DNA from 3 places in the Trichocoleus sp. FACHB-591 genome. Region 2 is predicted to be linked to each of the others. Evidence: predicted binding sites of a transcription regulator. Region 2 holds the regulator's gene; each other region holds the start of a gene.

Region 1 (4,962 bases), on a different contig from region 2:
CTGACAAGGCGATTGACTTGATTGATGAGGCGGGCTCTAGAGTCCGTTTACTTAACTCGCAATTACCTCCTGCTGCTAAAGAACTCGATAAAGAACTTCGTCAAGTTCTGAAAGAGAAAGATGATGCAGTACGGGCGCAGGACTTTGATCGGGCGGGTGAGTTGCGCGATCGCGAAATGGAAATCAAAACTGAAATCCGGTCGATCGCTCAAACCAAGAAGGCGGAACCTGGCAATGAAGACGCTTCTCCAATGGTGGATGAAGAGGACATTGCTCATATCGTGGCTTCTTGGACGGGTGTTCCTGTTAACAAGCTCACCGAGTCTGAGTCTGAAAAGCTGCTCCACATGGAAGACACCTTGCATGGCCGCTTGATTGGACAGGACGAAGCGGTTAAGGCTGTGTCTCGTGCCATTCGTCGGGCACGGGTTGGCTTGAAGAACCCCAACCGTCCGATCGCTAGCTTTATCTTCTCTGGTCCTACCGGGGTTGGTAAGACTGAGTTGACCAAGTCGTTGGCTGCTTACTTCTTCGGTTCCGAAGATGCCATGATTCGTCTTGACATGTCGGAATACATGGAGCGTCATACCGTTTCCAAGCTGATCGGCTCGCCTCCGGGCTACGTTGGCTACAACGAAGGCGGTCAGTTGACCGAAGCGGTGCGTCGTCGGCCTTATACAGTGGTGCTGTTCGATGAAATCGAGAAAGCCCACCCCGACGTGTTCAACATGCTCTTGCAAATCTTGGAAGATGGTCGCCTGACCGATGCCAAGGGCCGCACAGTAGACTTCAAGAACACACTGCTGATCATGACCTCGAACATCGGTTCTAAGGTGATTGAGAAGGGTGGCGGTGGTCTTGGCTTTGAGTTCTCGGCAGAGAGCCAAGCTGATTCCCAATACAACCGCATCCGCTCGCTGGTTAACGAAGAACTGAAACAGTACTTCCGCCCAGAATTCCTCAACCGTCTTGACGAGATTATTGTCTTCCGTCAACTGACGAAGGACGAGGTTAAGGAAATCGCGGACATCATGTTGAACGAGGTCTTCCGCCGTCTCGGCGAGCAAGGCATCACGCTGGAAGTCACTGAGCGGTTCAAGGATCGGTTAGTGGAAGAAGGCTACAACCCCAGCTATGGTGCTAGACCGTTACGTCGAGCCATCATGCGGTTGTTGGAAGATAGCCTGGCTGAGGAAATCCTCTCTGGCCGAATCCAGGATGGCGACACCGCCGTTATGGATGTGGATGAGGGTCAGGTGAAGGTACTGAAAGGTGAGAAGCGTGAGCTACTGCCTCAAGCGGCTGAATAGCCTTTAGTTCCGAGAGATAACTAATAGTTAAACGGTAGAGCGTTAAATCCTCTACCGTTTTTTTGTGTTTGCTGAAGAAGAAAGGAGGTTCTGTGAAAGTTGCAATTATTGGCTGTGGATACGTCGGGATGGCAGTCGCTCGACACTGGCGGCAAGCAGGTTGCACCATCACGGCTACCACAACCAGCGTGCCACGTTTATCGGAACTAGAGGCGATCGCAGACCATGCCGTTTTAGCCCAAGGCAATGATGAAACCTCACTAGCTGGGGCTTTAGCGGATCAACAAGTCGTGCTGCTGAGTGTGGGGGCGCGTAGCCCTAACAGCTATGAAGAAACTTATCTGCACACCGCCAAAACTTTAGTCAAAGTTCTAGCTCGAACGCCGGGTGTGCAGCAACTCATTTACACAGGGAGCTATGCCGTTTATGGCGACCAACAGGGCAGTTGGGTCGATGAAAGCTTCCCTGTCAAGCCTGCCAACCGCAACGGTGAAATTCTGGCGGAAACTGAACAGGTATTGCTCAACGCTGCGAATTCTCAACTCAAGGTTTGTGTACTGCGGCTAGGCGGTATTTATGGGCCAGGACGAGAACTTCAGCGAATTTTTGGGAGAGCGGCAGGCACCACTCGACCAGGAACAGGAGTAGAACCAAGTAACTGGATTCACCTAGATGACATTGTGGGCGCGATCGCCTTTGCCCAAGAGCACCAACTCCAAGGAATATATAATCTGGTGCAAGAAGTGACGTTAACCAGTCGAGAACTGATTGAGCAGGTGTGTCAGCGCTACAACCTAGCTCCTGTAAATTGGGACGAATCGCAACCCAGTGCTCGCTCCTACAATGCGAAGGTATCTAACCAAAAGCTCAAAACTGCGGGATACCAATTCATCCATCCTGAATTGCAAGTGTAAGGCGATCGCTGGTTTAATCCTGCTTATTACTACAAAGAGCACGATCGGTTTAGCACTCATTCCGATAGAGTGCTAAATTCTAGTTGGAAGCGTAGGGAACGAAATATGGCAAAAATTGTTGCATTCAGCGAAGAATCTCGGCGAGCGTTAGAACGAGGTGTGAATGCGTTAGCAGATGCCGTTCGGATCACTCTAGGACCCAAAGGCCGCAACGTGGTGCTAGAGAAAAAGTTTGGAGCACCTCAGATCGTCAATGACGGTGTCACGATCGCGAAAGAAATTGAACTCGAAGATCCTCTAGAGCAAACCGGAGCCCAACTAATTCGGGAAGTGGCTTCTAAAACCAAGGATATTGCTGGGGATGGCACTACTACTGCCACAGTGCTGGCTCAAGCTTTGATCCGCGAAGGCTTGAAGAACGTAGCAGCGGGTACTAATCCGGTGAGCCTGCGTCGGGGTATCGAAAAGGTAGTAGCTCTCTTAGCAGAAGAAATCAGAGCGGTCGCGAGACCCGTTGAAGGAGACGCGATCGCTCAAGTTGCCACTGTTTCTTCGGGTGGCGATGAAGAAGTAGGAGCCATGATTGCCGAAGCCATGAACCGGGTGGGCAAAGATGGCGTAATCACTGTAGAAGAATCTAAGTCCTTATCTACCGAACTGGAAGTTGTAGAAGGGATGCAGTTCGACCGGGGCTATATTTCTCCTTACTTCGTCACCGATGGCGAACGGATGCTGGTGGACTATGAAAACGCCCGCATTTTGATCACAGACAAGAAAATTGGTTCCATCCAAGAGCTAGTGCCTGTTCTGGAGAAAGTTGCCCGCTCTGGTCAGCCGCTATTGATTATTGCTGAGGACATTGAGGGTGAAGCCCTCGCTACCTTGGTGGTCAATAAAATGCGGGGTGTCTTGAATGCTGCTGCCGTAAAAGCTCCCAGCTTTGGTGAACGCCGCAAAGCCATGTTGCAAGATATTGCCGTGGTGACTGGTGGCCAGATGGTTTCTGAAGATGTCGGTCTGACCTTGGATGCCGTCTCTCTAGAGATGTTGGGCACAGCTCGGAAAGTAACGATCACTAAAGACAACACCACGATTGTGGCTGAGGTTAGCGATCGCACCAAATCTGACATTGAAAAGCGAGTCAGCCAAATTCGCCAAGAGCTAGAAAGAACCGACTCAGACTACGACAAAGAAAAGCTGCAAGAACGCCTCGCTAAGTTAGCAGGTGGCGTGGCTGTAATCAAAGTTGGGGCAGCTACTGAAACCGAACTGAAAGACCGGAAACTGCGAATCGAAGATGCTTTGAACGCTACCAAAGCAGCCGTAGAAGAAGGCACAGTACCCGGTGGTGGTGCTACCTTAATCCACTTGACTAAAAAGGTGGAAGAAATCAAAGCCCAGTTAAACGATGAAGAGAAGATCGGGGCTGATATCGTGATTAAAGCTTTGGAAGCACCTTTGCGTCAAATTGCTGACAACGCAGGGGTTGAAGGCTCTGTCATCGTGGAAAAAGTGCGGGACATGGACTTCAACATGGGCTACAACGTCATTTCTGAGAAGTTTGAGGACATGATTGCAGCTGGAGTGATCGACCCCGCTAAAGTCGTGCGATCGGCGCTGCTAGATGCGGCTTCTGTCGCTAGCATGGTCTTGACCACAGAAGCTGTGATCGTCGAGCGACCTGAGAAGAACCCTCCTGCTGGTGCTCCCGATATGGGCGGCATGGGCGGCATGGGCGGCATGGGCGGCATGGGTGGTATGGGCGGCATGGGCGGCATGGGCATGATGTAGGCCTGCTGCCACAACGCTAGTTTGAACATCTAAACTCATTGGAGCAGTAGCTATTACAAGCTGCTGCTTTTTTAGCTTTAGGAGTACAACTTCATCCCATGAGATTTCTGGACTTGGGTGGAGTGAGCTTTGCCCAACCAGCAAAATCAACGTGCTGGAATAGTACTCAATCCTGATTGAATTGCTTAAGATGGCGGTGCGCGTCTTGTCCAAAACTCTCTATGTCTAACCGACCGAGTCAACCATTGCGTGGTTTCAATTCCCAAACTCCTAAGAACGCTTTCGACTTGTCTGAAGCAAGTCTTTTAGGAGACGAACCGTCCTATATTGACTATTTCTATGACCAGCCTGGGAGCATGCCCGGAACGCTCAAGATCGAGGTCGATGCGCCCCCCCCAGTCATAGTTCTGATTGACTACAGTGACACCAAAGCGACAAAAGTAGAGATTGAAGCACCAGAAGACTGTGAGCCTTACCTGGATACTGAATCAGTGTCTTGGGTGGATGTGAAAGGGCTAGGCAGTGAGGACATCTTGAAGCGGTTAGGCCATGTATTCAATTTGCATCCGCTCGTCCTGGAAGATATCGTCAATGTGCCGCAGCGACCCAAGGTTGAAGAGTACGAAGACCAACTGTTAATCGTAGCGCGGATGGTAACGCTGCAAGCCAATGGGCAAAGCTTCATTAGTGAGCAAGTGAGCTTTATCTTGGGGCAGCATTATCTGTTGACTGTACAAGAAGAACCAGACCATGACTCTTTCGGGCCAGTCCGAGAGCGAATTCGCTGTAATAAAGGAACGATTCGGAAACAAAAGTCTGATTACCTCACCTATGCCCTCTTAGACTCGATTATTGACGGGTTTTTTCCGGTTTTAGAAGCCTATGGAGAACGGATTGAGGAGTTAGAAGACGAGGTTGTCTCAAACCCTACCAGACAAACCCTCGAA
Region 2 (4,962 bases):
GGCAAGCTGGGCGAAGCTCCTACCGGGAATGCCCGCTGCCTTAACTACCACTACCCCCCGATTGTCCGCATGACCAATACTTGGATTGAGCGCGGTAAAACTCCCGTTGCCGACCTCTTCCAAGGCATCAAAGAAGGTGTTTATGCCCGCAACTGGTTAGGTGGCATGACGAATGGGGAAATGTTTACGTTTACGGCAGGGGAAGCCTGGATGATTCGGAACGGCGAAATTGCCGAACCCGTCAGAGACGTCACACTCTCTGGCAATGTGTTCACGACACTAGCAGACATTGAAGCGATCGGAGACGACTTCTATTGGGATGAATCGGGTGGCTGCGGCAAAGGAGGCCAAGGCGGTCTGCCTGTAGGCTGTGGAGGCCCTAGCTTGCGCCTACGCAACGTGGTTGTAGGTGGCGAAGCAGTCGAAGAGGAATAACCTAGCATTAGCAGAGCGCTTTCGTGCTCAAGCTCGCAGGTTTTCAGTTGAAGCGGATGCTCACAAAGGGGTTATGGCTGCAAGAGCCCAGATTTCCCTGGAGATGCTTGTCTAGATGCTGGTTCTGAGGCATCCGCTTGAGGAGTTTGTCGGGTTCCTGCGATCGCCCGATCTACCTGACTTAGTAAATCGTCCAAGGTCGAGGAGTTATCTAGCACGACATGAGCACAAGCTACCTTCTTTTCGATCGCCATCTGGCTATTGATTCTGGCTTGCACTTGCTCTAAGCTCAGGCGATCGCCTTCTGGGGAAGTTTTGGCATCTCGTTCTAGTAAACGCTCAACTTGCTGAACTGACGCACACTGAATCACCCACACCTCAGTGACCAGATCGGTCATGCGGGCTTCAAACAGCAAAGGTACTACCAGGACCACTGTGGGGTAAGCTTCTGCGGGTAGGGCTTGCAGTTGCGACTCCATGCGATCGCGCACGTACGGATGAATGCGCTGTTCCAACCACAATCGCTCGGCAGAGCTACTAAAGATAATCTTACCTAGGCGGCGACGATCAAGGTCTCCATTGGCTAATAAAATACCAACGCCATAACGTTCAACAATTTCTTGAAACACATCTGAGTCTGGGCCAACCGCTTCTCTAGCGTACAAATCGGCATCCAAAATGGGTAGCTGATAAGCAGAAGCTAGATAGTCAGAAACGGTCGTTTTGCCCATCCCAATTCCCCCAGTCAAACCAATTACCCGTTGGTCATGGCTTGGGATCTGGGAAGCAGATGGCTGGGTCAGCTTTAGATCTGTAGAGCCGCGCTGTTCACGAAGGGTGTTTAAGCTTTGACTCATATCGTGAACCCGTACACTTATGCAAAATGGTTGATTAAAGGCTTTTCGAGCCGTGGATCAGCACTCTAGGAAATTTTAACAAGTGAGATTGCCTAGAGAAATAAAACTTTGGCTCCCAATCAGCTTAAAGTTTCAGAGAGAAAATCAGCTGCCGCTTCTACCATCGCGATCGCATTTTCATACACCATGCGAGTCGGCCCCAAGACTCCTACACTACCAACGGGGACTGTGCCTCGGCGATAGGTGGCAGAAATCAGCGTACAAGTACGAATTGGTTCTAAGCGATTTTCAGCTCCAATCCGCACCGTCGCTTTTTTACCTACTGAGTCAGAATCAGGATATTCAAAAATTAAAGGCCATAGTTGATCTTGTTCTTCCTCTAATAAGTGAATAATGGTTTGAATCTGCTGCAATTCCGAAAATTCTGGATGGCGTAACACCTCTGAAACGCCACTGACCAAAATTTGGGTTGTGCGGGGTGATTGAGTTCGCCGCATCAAATCAGCTAGTGAAGCCCGCAAACCATCTGCATATTGTTCAAATTCTCGGCCCAGCTCGCTCCAGTCGAGCGAAGGCAATTCCGCCAGCGATCGCCCCCGCAGTTGATGATTCAAGAAATTGGATAAAATTTGCAACTCTCGCTCAACCAACTCTGGGTCTGCCAAGGCCTCCACTTGATTTTGAGCTGAGTCAGCTTGAGGCAGTTCCATCAAAACTGATTGGGTTTCATAAGCATCCGTCACCACAATCAGCATCACCTGCCTCGGCTCAATCTGCACGATTTGCAAATGGCGCAGTCGAGCCATGTTGGTCTGAGGCATCGTCACTAAAGTCACGTACCCACTCAGGGTTGCTAGAATTTGGGCCGCACCTCGGAGCAAAGCTTCAAAACTCCAGCTATCCGAGTTCAGGCGATCGCTAAACAGTTGATCGACTTGGCGAGCCAAAGTCTCGGAAGGAGTAATTAACTGATCAACATAAATGCGATAACCAGAATCGGAAGGAATCCGCCCTGCCGAAGTATGGGGTTGATAAAGCAGCCCCGCCTTTTCTAAATACCCCATCGCGTTGCGAATCGTGGCTGGGCTGACACTCAGGTTATATTCTTCTACCAAAGCTTTTGAACCCACAGGTTCTGCGGTCGCAATGTAGTGACGGACGGTTGCCCAAAGAACCCGTTGCTGTCGATCGGTGAGATTCACTTGTACAGGCATGAGATCGGTAGCTGAATTTAACTGAGCTTCAAATAGATTGTCAAAAAATAAATGATCAAGTTAAGAAGGTCTACAAAAAGGGATTTACTGTTAGTCTTCCGTCTTTCCCGTCTTGGTTGAGAGCCTTAAAACCAGTGATTAAACTGACGATCCGAGTAGTGACGAGACTCTGATTGGTACTGGGATGCCACCAACATAGCAGATGCTTGATTGTCTCTTTCGGACTGCTCCGTCAGTAGTAGCAAAAATAACCATCTTCCTGAGGCCTTGGAAGATCCTACTAGCTGCGATCGCTTCCAGCTTCTACTCAGTGACTATAGTCTATTAGTCCTCAATTGGGCAGCCTAAGTTCCTAACCAAGTAGTTGTCGTGTTACAGCTAGCACTTGCCATGAAGAGCAACGACTCGTAACCCAGAACGCTAGTAACGCGGAATTGATGAATCAACTAAAACAGCGTATGCTTCGATGCCACCCTCAACATTCTTGATATTGGTGAACCCCTGGCTAGCTAACCATTGACACATCTGTGCTGATCGCATCCCGTGGTGGCAAAGCACAATCGTTTCTGCCTGGGGGTCAAAGCGAGTTTGTACTTGCTCTGACCAAGCTGCATATTCACTGAGCGGCAAATTAGTAAAGCCGGAGATGTTGGCGATCGCAACTTCTTGCGGTTCTCGTACATCAACCAACTGCAAGCCATCAGGTGTTGCTAAACGTTTTGCCAGTTCCTCAACGCTCATTTGAGTAAAAGCTGGATTCGTAGATTGGTTGGTCATGAAATTGCCCGCTTGCTGGATTGCTCAGCCATAGACTCTAAACTGATTTTATCTGGGTTTAGAGCACTCTTGTCAGCTCAGTACTACCAGGTGCTAATGACGACTCAATACTTAACTCGTAGAGCAGAGGAATTCTAAGCGACAGAACGCTTGCCCAGCTTGTAGTGAACAAGGTTGCGTTCCTCGATTGGTGAGCTGCACCATGACTTCAGGAGTTTCTACGGCTCCAGCTTCATTGGTTTGTACTGTTGGTTCAAACCAAGCCACGGTTAGTTGATGTTGGCTGCGGAGCGCTTTGACTAGCTGGACTTGCACCGCAGAAGTCAAGCCCTTTAGTTGAAAGCCTAATTGACAAACGATGGTCTGTCCCGGTTCTAAAGTAATGCGATCGCAGCGTTTTGATACCCCTAGAGGCCCCTCTTGATAGGGTGCCTGCACCAAAAAATTCCGGGTTAGCCAGCATGCAACGACTGTGTTTGCTAAGTTTCCGGCAGCTTGCGGGGGGACCAAGGCAGGCGCAACCTTCACAACTGGAAAGCGCATTAAATGAGGTAGTTTTACTAAGTCAACTGCTGGCGTTCTACGAGTGGGCGTAGGTGATGCTGACCATACAACCCTGCTTTGAATCGTGGCTTCTCTTGAAGCTTTGGTCAAAGCAGATGCAGGAGCTTGAGCTATGCCAGGCAAGGAGCTAGACAACGGAGAGATAGATGCCTCAGCTTCTATAACGCTGGGTTGTTTAGCCAATTGAGAAGTCACTGGCTCAGCTTCTTCAAACACGTCAATGAGCACTAGATCGCTGAGAGTAGCAGATTCATCAACGGGTGGTTCTACAAGCAAAGGACGAACCGAACGAGGGGTCACCTTGGGCAAATCTCGCTCTAAAGTTTCAGAAAAAGCAGTAACTCTTTGCCCAGCGATTTCTGGAACAGGCTTCTCGGTAGCCCAACCAAAAGGAGAGCGTTTGCGGGTGCTGGCAGACTTGTGTAGAGAGGGATGGTTGAGCTTGGGGTCTTGGCGGCGACGCTCTTTGATGTATTGCTGCACGATGGTCTGGCGGTTACGCATGTAGTCTGCCCAGAAGCCAGGTTGGATCTCATCCATCGTCTGAGCGAGGGACCAAATCTCTAACGTCATCATGTTGTAGAACGTTTGGTCGGCCTTTTGGAGTTCCTGAACCCAACTTGCAACGTTGCGGCTCGAATTGAGCGGGCTGCTGTCCAGAGTACTAACAGAACTCAACCCCATCATTTGCGATCGCCTCTAATACTTGGGACTATCCTACCCAACTATCCCAGCATAAAAAGACACAGGCATATCTGTTTTATCAAGCCTTTACAGATTTTTTTTAGATTGTGTAACTAGTGCAAACCAGGTCAAAGTACCTAATTCCAGAAATCCAGCTCTAGAAGCAAGTCTTGACCAAAAAAGGTGTCAAGCTAGGTAAGGCTCTAGTTAGGAAGTGGCATTAATCAACTTCATATGGCTCATTTGGGGTCGAGCTGTAGTCTTACGGTACAGAGCACTATGAGGTAGAACCCGCAGCACCTCGGTAATCGTCGTCGCTCCTGTGGTTACTTTTTCGATCGCAGCAAGGCGGAAAGAAGCAAAATTGATCTCGCTCAAATGCCGATGCAATTGCGTCATCGTTCCTTCATAGATAATTTGCCGTACCGCAT
Region 3 (4,962 bases), on a different contig from region 2:
TACCGCAGAAGGCATCCGGCCCAACAACGCAGATACTTCAGAACCCGCTTGAACGAAACGGAAAATATTGTCGATGAACAACAGTACGTCTTGCTTGTTGACATCGCGGAAATACTCAGCCATCGTCAGAGCAGTCAGGCCAACCCGCATTCTAGCTCCGGGTGGTTCGTTCATCTGACCGTACACAAGAGCAATCTTGGAATCGTTGAGGTTGTCCTTCTTGATAACCCCGGATTCCATCATTTCGTTGTAGAGGTCGTTCCCTTCGCGGGTGCGCTCGCCTACACCACCAAATACGGAGACTCCCCCGTGCTGGGTAGCGATGTTGTTGATCAATTCCATCATGATGACGGTCTTGCCTACACCAGCACCACCAAATAGACCAATCTTGCCACCCCGACGGTAGGGGGTCAGCAGGTCGATCACTTTGATTCCGGTTTCAAATACGGAGGGTGTTGTCTCCAAGTCGGTTAACTTGGGAGCGGCACGGTGGATGGGGAAAGTTTCTTGAGTATCAACTGGGCCTTTGTTGTCGATGGGCTCACCCAGCACGTTAAAAATTCGGCCTAGGGTAGGAGCACCGACGGGCACGCTGATGGGAGCGCCTGTGTCAACGGCTTCCATTCCACGCACCAAGCCATCGGTGGAACTCATGGCGACGGCACGAACTTGGTTGTCGCCTAGAAGCTGCTGCACTTCGCAAGTAATAGCAACGTCTTGTCCCGCTGCATTTTTACCTTCGATCTTTAAAGCGTTATAGATCCTCGGCATCTTACCGTTAGGAAATCTAACGTCTAAAACGGGACCGATGACTTGGGAAACGTAACCAACATTTGTCTTTTCTGCCGTGGTGACCATGCTCGCGCCTATGTTGTGAACAGCTATTTCGAGTACTTAAGGACAGTCTTAAAAGTCGCCATCCTCCAGCTTATCACTGAAGGGGAATCGTAAATCTTTTTGAAGTTGGACTCAGTTTCACACTTCTATAGCCGTCCTAAATGCTTCATAAGTCTATCGGATTGTGAGAGGCACACTCTTCACAAACCAATTGGGATTGCTATATCAAAATTGAAGTTGTAAATGCGATCGCTCTGCAACGGTCAGGATCAAATTCTGATTGAGGGCAAGATGGAGTTAAAGAAACGATTGTTCGGTAGCAGTGGTTAGCAACGGTGTTCAATAACGAGGATTAAGTTTAGGGTTGGCGATCGCGCTTTCGCCCTCTTAGCCAAGCTCCAATTCCCAATACGCCCAATCCCAGCAGACTGCTAACAGAGCTGGATTCAGGAATTACAGTTGGGTTAGTCGTTGGAAAGAGGTTGCCGTAAATTTGCACATTGATATCTGATGACTTGTTCCAGCCACCCCGCCCTGATAAACCGCTAGCGCCATAAGTTCCCGGTAGACCCAGGTTATTAGAGTTCCATGTGCCAACATAATCTGGCGTACCCTGTTTAATCCGCAGTAGCCGATAGAAATCATCTGCTCCAGCTGAGGGAGAGCCACTTAAAGCAGCATTGGATGCATGAAGGACAGGAAAGACATTCCAAGTGTCTAAGCTAGTAAAGCCATGACCATCGACAAAGAACTGGTACAATTGGCCTCCCTCAATCGCCCAGTTGAGACCCGTAAAATCTATTTGCCAAATCTTACGGTATAGCTGAACTGGTTCTGCCCAATAGTTTTCACCATCCACATAGGTGACTTGAGAAATCTTGATCCGGGGATCAGAACCATTGGTTGGTCCACTGTGGACTGTGCTCAATCCAGCTGCTCCTGAGTCTACCTGACCACCCCATAAGGTGAAGTTCTGCCAGAAGTTATTGGGAATCGTTGCTGCTGTATTCGCAACTCCAATCACTGCCCACACTCGCAAGGTGTCAACCAAATACTTTTGTCCGGCGATGCCAAACGAAAAGTCGTCGCCCAAGGGGTAAGAGTAGCCAGAGCCTATGCGATCGGCAAATCCCCAAGTAATATTGCTACGGTCTGGATCAAAGGCAGGATGATTGGGAGCTGTATTATTGATGTTTTCGTTGGGTAGTCCCCGGTCGAATAGTAAAGTTGCCTGAGCATCAGAACCAAAGCCCGTTGCTAGCGCTAGTGCTAGGAATAGAGATTGAAGGGCTGTACCTGTAGAGATCCCCATAAAATTCATGGTTCTCGAAAATGCATGATGGGGTTGGAAGTGGCCCAACCGAACTCTTTCCGCGACTGGGTAAAGCTGGCTAGGAAAGCTATAACTAACTGTGGCTAAACCAACTAACTGTAGATCAACTGAATCTGCTTAGGTTGCGATCGCAAGTACAAACTCTAAACCGAACTTCCAATGTTAAGTTGGCATGTCCTGATTTAAGAGCCCTAGTGTCCCTACGTAGAATTATCCAAAAAAATACATTCCAACTCTGATTGTAAAGGGTGAATGAATTTAAGCTTAGGTTGGATAAAAAGCTTTGGTAGCTAAGGCTACAAGGCTGAAACCTGATTTTTGATCATTCAGACCTATATGTATATTCAGGACTGGATTTCTGAATCAGCCAGTAAAAACACGGTATGTAGGGCTTGATACAAAATTTAATTTTGCCCGTTTTTAGTTAAGAGCCAGATAAGAGGCTAAAAGCAGCACGATCGCTTTGAGTCCATCAGCTCGAAACGATTAATACACAGCGATAGTAGCGATCGCCTATCGGTAAGACTGCAACCAGCAACAAATTTTAAGTTCGGGAACCCGTACAGCCGAATCAGTTGCAATCGTATCTGACCTTAGGTAGATTAGCACTCAGGGATGGAGAGTGCTAACGCCTCAATCCCCCGGATCAGATCGACCTATGACTGTGGACAAAAGCTTAGTGCTACAGCATGGGTTACGACATTTCAGGTTTGGCTTAACTAGACTGGGCCTGCCGAAATTGAACTGGATCTAAACCTGTAGTGTGGAGAATTTTTTATGGCAGCTGTATCTCTGAGCGTTTCTACCGTTAAGCCTTTGGGCGATCGCGTATTTGTTAAAGTCAGCGCGGCTGAAGAAAAAACCGCAGGTGGCATCCTTCTGCCTGACAACGCTAAGGAGAAGCCTCAGGTTGGAGAAGTTGTCCAAGTAGGTCCTGGCAAGCGTAACGACGATGGTGCTCGTCAGGAACTCGAAGTGCAAATTGGTGACAAAGTACTGTACTCCAAGTATGCAGGGACCGACATTAAATTGGGTACCGAAGAGTACGTATTGCTCTCTGAGAAAGATATTCTCGCGATTGTTTCATAGTTTAGAAATCATTAGCCATTAACTGCTGAGGGTTGAACAAAGCTGCACCCCAAGGCTGGCACGAGTTAATTGCTAATTGCTAAACACCAAAGCTTTCAAGATTCCATCCGATTCGTTGTCCTCATTACTGAACTTAAATCCTATGGCTAAGCGCATCATTTACAACGAAAACGCTCGTCGTGCTCTAGAAAAAGGCATGGACATCCTGGCTGAAGCAGTTGCTGTCACCTTGGGTCCCAAAGGCCGCAACGTAGTTCTAGAGAAGAAGTTTGGCGCACCCCAAATCGTCAACGATGGTGTCACGATCGCCAAAGAAATTGAACTTGAAGATCACGTTGAGAACACTGGTGTTTCCTTGATTCGCCAAGCTGCTTCTAAGACCAACGACGCGGCGGGTGACGGCACCACCACTGCAACCGTGTTGGCTCACGCCATCGTTAAAGAAGGTCTGCGTAACGTGGCTGCGGGTTCCAATGCGATTTCCCTCAAGCGCGGTATCGATAAAGGTACAGGCTTCTTGGTGGACAGAATTAGAGAGCACGCTCGCCCTGTTGAAGATTCCAAGGCGATCGCTCAAGTCGGTGCCATCTCTGCGGGCAACGACGATGAAGTTGGTCAAATGATTGCCAACGCGATGGATAAGGTGGGCAAGGAAGGTGTGATCTCCCTAGAAGAAGGGAAGTCCATGACTACCGAACTAGAAATCACCGAAGGGATGCGCTTTGACAAAGGCTATATCTCTCCCTACTTCGCTACCGACACCGAGCGGATGGAAGCAGTTCTAGATGAGCCTTTCATCTTGATCACCGACAAGAAAATTGCTTTGGTGCAAGATTTAGTGCCCGTACTAGAGCAAGTTGCTCGTGCTGGTCGCCCCTTGGTCATCATTGCAGAAGACATTGAGAAAGAAGCGCTCGCAACTTTGGTTGTGAACCGTCTACGTGGTGTTCTAAACGTTGCGGCTGTTAAAGCTCCTGGCTTTGGCGATCGCCGTAAGGCCATGCTCGAAGACATCGCTGTTCTAACCGGTGGTCAACTGATTACCGAAGATGCAGGTCTGAAACTAGATAGCACCAAGCTAGATAGCCTAGGTCGCGCTCGTCGCATCACCTTGACCAAAGACACCACCACCATCGTGGCTGAAGGCAACGAAGCTCAAGTCAAAGCTCGTGTTGAGCAAATCCGCCGTCAAATGGAAGAAACTGATTCTTCTTACGACAAAGAGAAGCTACAAGAGCGCTTGGCTAAGTTGGCAGGTGGCGTTGCAGTCATCAAAGTCGGCGCAGCGACCGAAACCGAAATGAAGGATCGTAAGCTCCGCTTGGAAGACGCGATCAACGCAACCAAAGCTGCTGTAGAAGAAGGGATTGTTCCTGGTGGTGGCACCACCTTGGCTCACCTCTCTCCTCAACTGGAAGAGTGGGCAAACGGCAACCTCAAGGGTGAAGAACTCACAGGTGCTTTGATTGTGGCTCGCGCCCTAGCTGCTCCCCTAAAGCGCATTGCTGAGAACGCAGGCCAGAACGGTGCGGTCATTGCTGAGCGCGTCAAAGAGAAGGACTTCAACGTTGGCTTCAACGCAGCAACCAACGAATTCGTTGACATGTTCGAAGCTGGTATCGTTGACCCTGCGAAGGTTACCCGCTCTGCTCTGCAAAACGCAGCTTCCATCGCTGGCATGGTGCTAACCACCGAGTGCATCG

What was found. Region 2 encodes HrcA, which represses chaperone genes, less so after heat shock. Its sites were predicted from a motif close to ANTTAGCACTCNNNANTNNNGAGTGCTAANT; they were not measured.
Region 1: the regulator HrcA is predicted to act here: its motif matches at 2,272-2,302, upstream of groL (chaperonin GroEL).
Region 3: the regulator HrcA is predicted to act here: its motif matches at 2,771-2,801, upstream of groES (co-chaperone GroES).

The regions. Positions count from the first base shown of each region.
Region 1 is NZ_JACJPA010000102.1:121,961-126,922, forward strand. Features, by position in the region: gene H6F90_RS20630 (ATP-dependent Clp protease ATP-binding subunit) at 1-1,310, shown strand, start outside; gene H6F90_RS20635 (NAD-dependent epimerase/dehydratase family protein) at 1,403-2,224, shown strand; gene groL (chaperonin GroEL) at 2,330-4,015, shown strand; gene corA (magnesium/cobalt transporter CorA) at 4,237-4,962, shown strand, end outside.
Region 2 is NZ_JACJPA010000121.1:312,688-317,649, reverse strand. Features, by position in the region: gene H6F90_RS29135 (TldD/PmbA family protein) at 1-435, shown strand, start outside; gene coaE (dephospho-CoA kinase) at 507-1,292, opposite strand; gene hrcA (heat-inducible transcriptional repressor HrcA) at 1,412-2,506, opposite strand; gene H6F90_RS29120 (rhodanese-like domain-containing protein) at 2,927-3,283, opposite strand; gene H6F90_RS29115 (hypothetical protein) at 3,395-4,534, opposite strand; gene H6F90_RS29110 (GspE/PulE family protein) at 4,739-4,962, opposite strand, start outside.
Region 3 is NZ_JACJPA010000040.1:163,527-168,488, reverse strand. Features, by position in the region: gene atpD (F0F1 ATP synthase subunit beta) at 1-858, opposite strand, end outside; gene H6F90_RS06880 (hypothetical protein) at 1,196-2,158, opposite strand; gene groES (co-chaperone GroES) at 2,948-3,259, shown strand; gene groL (chaperonin GroEL) at 3,402-4,962, shown strand, end outside.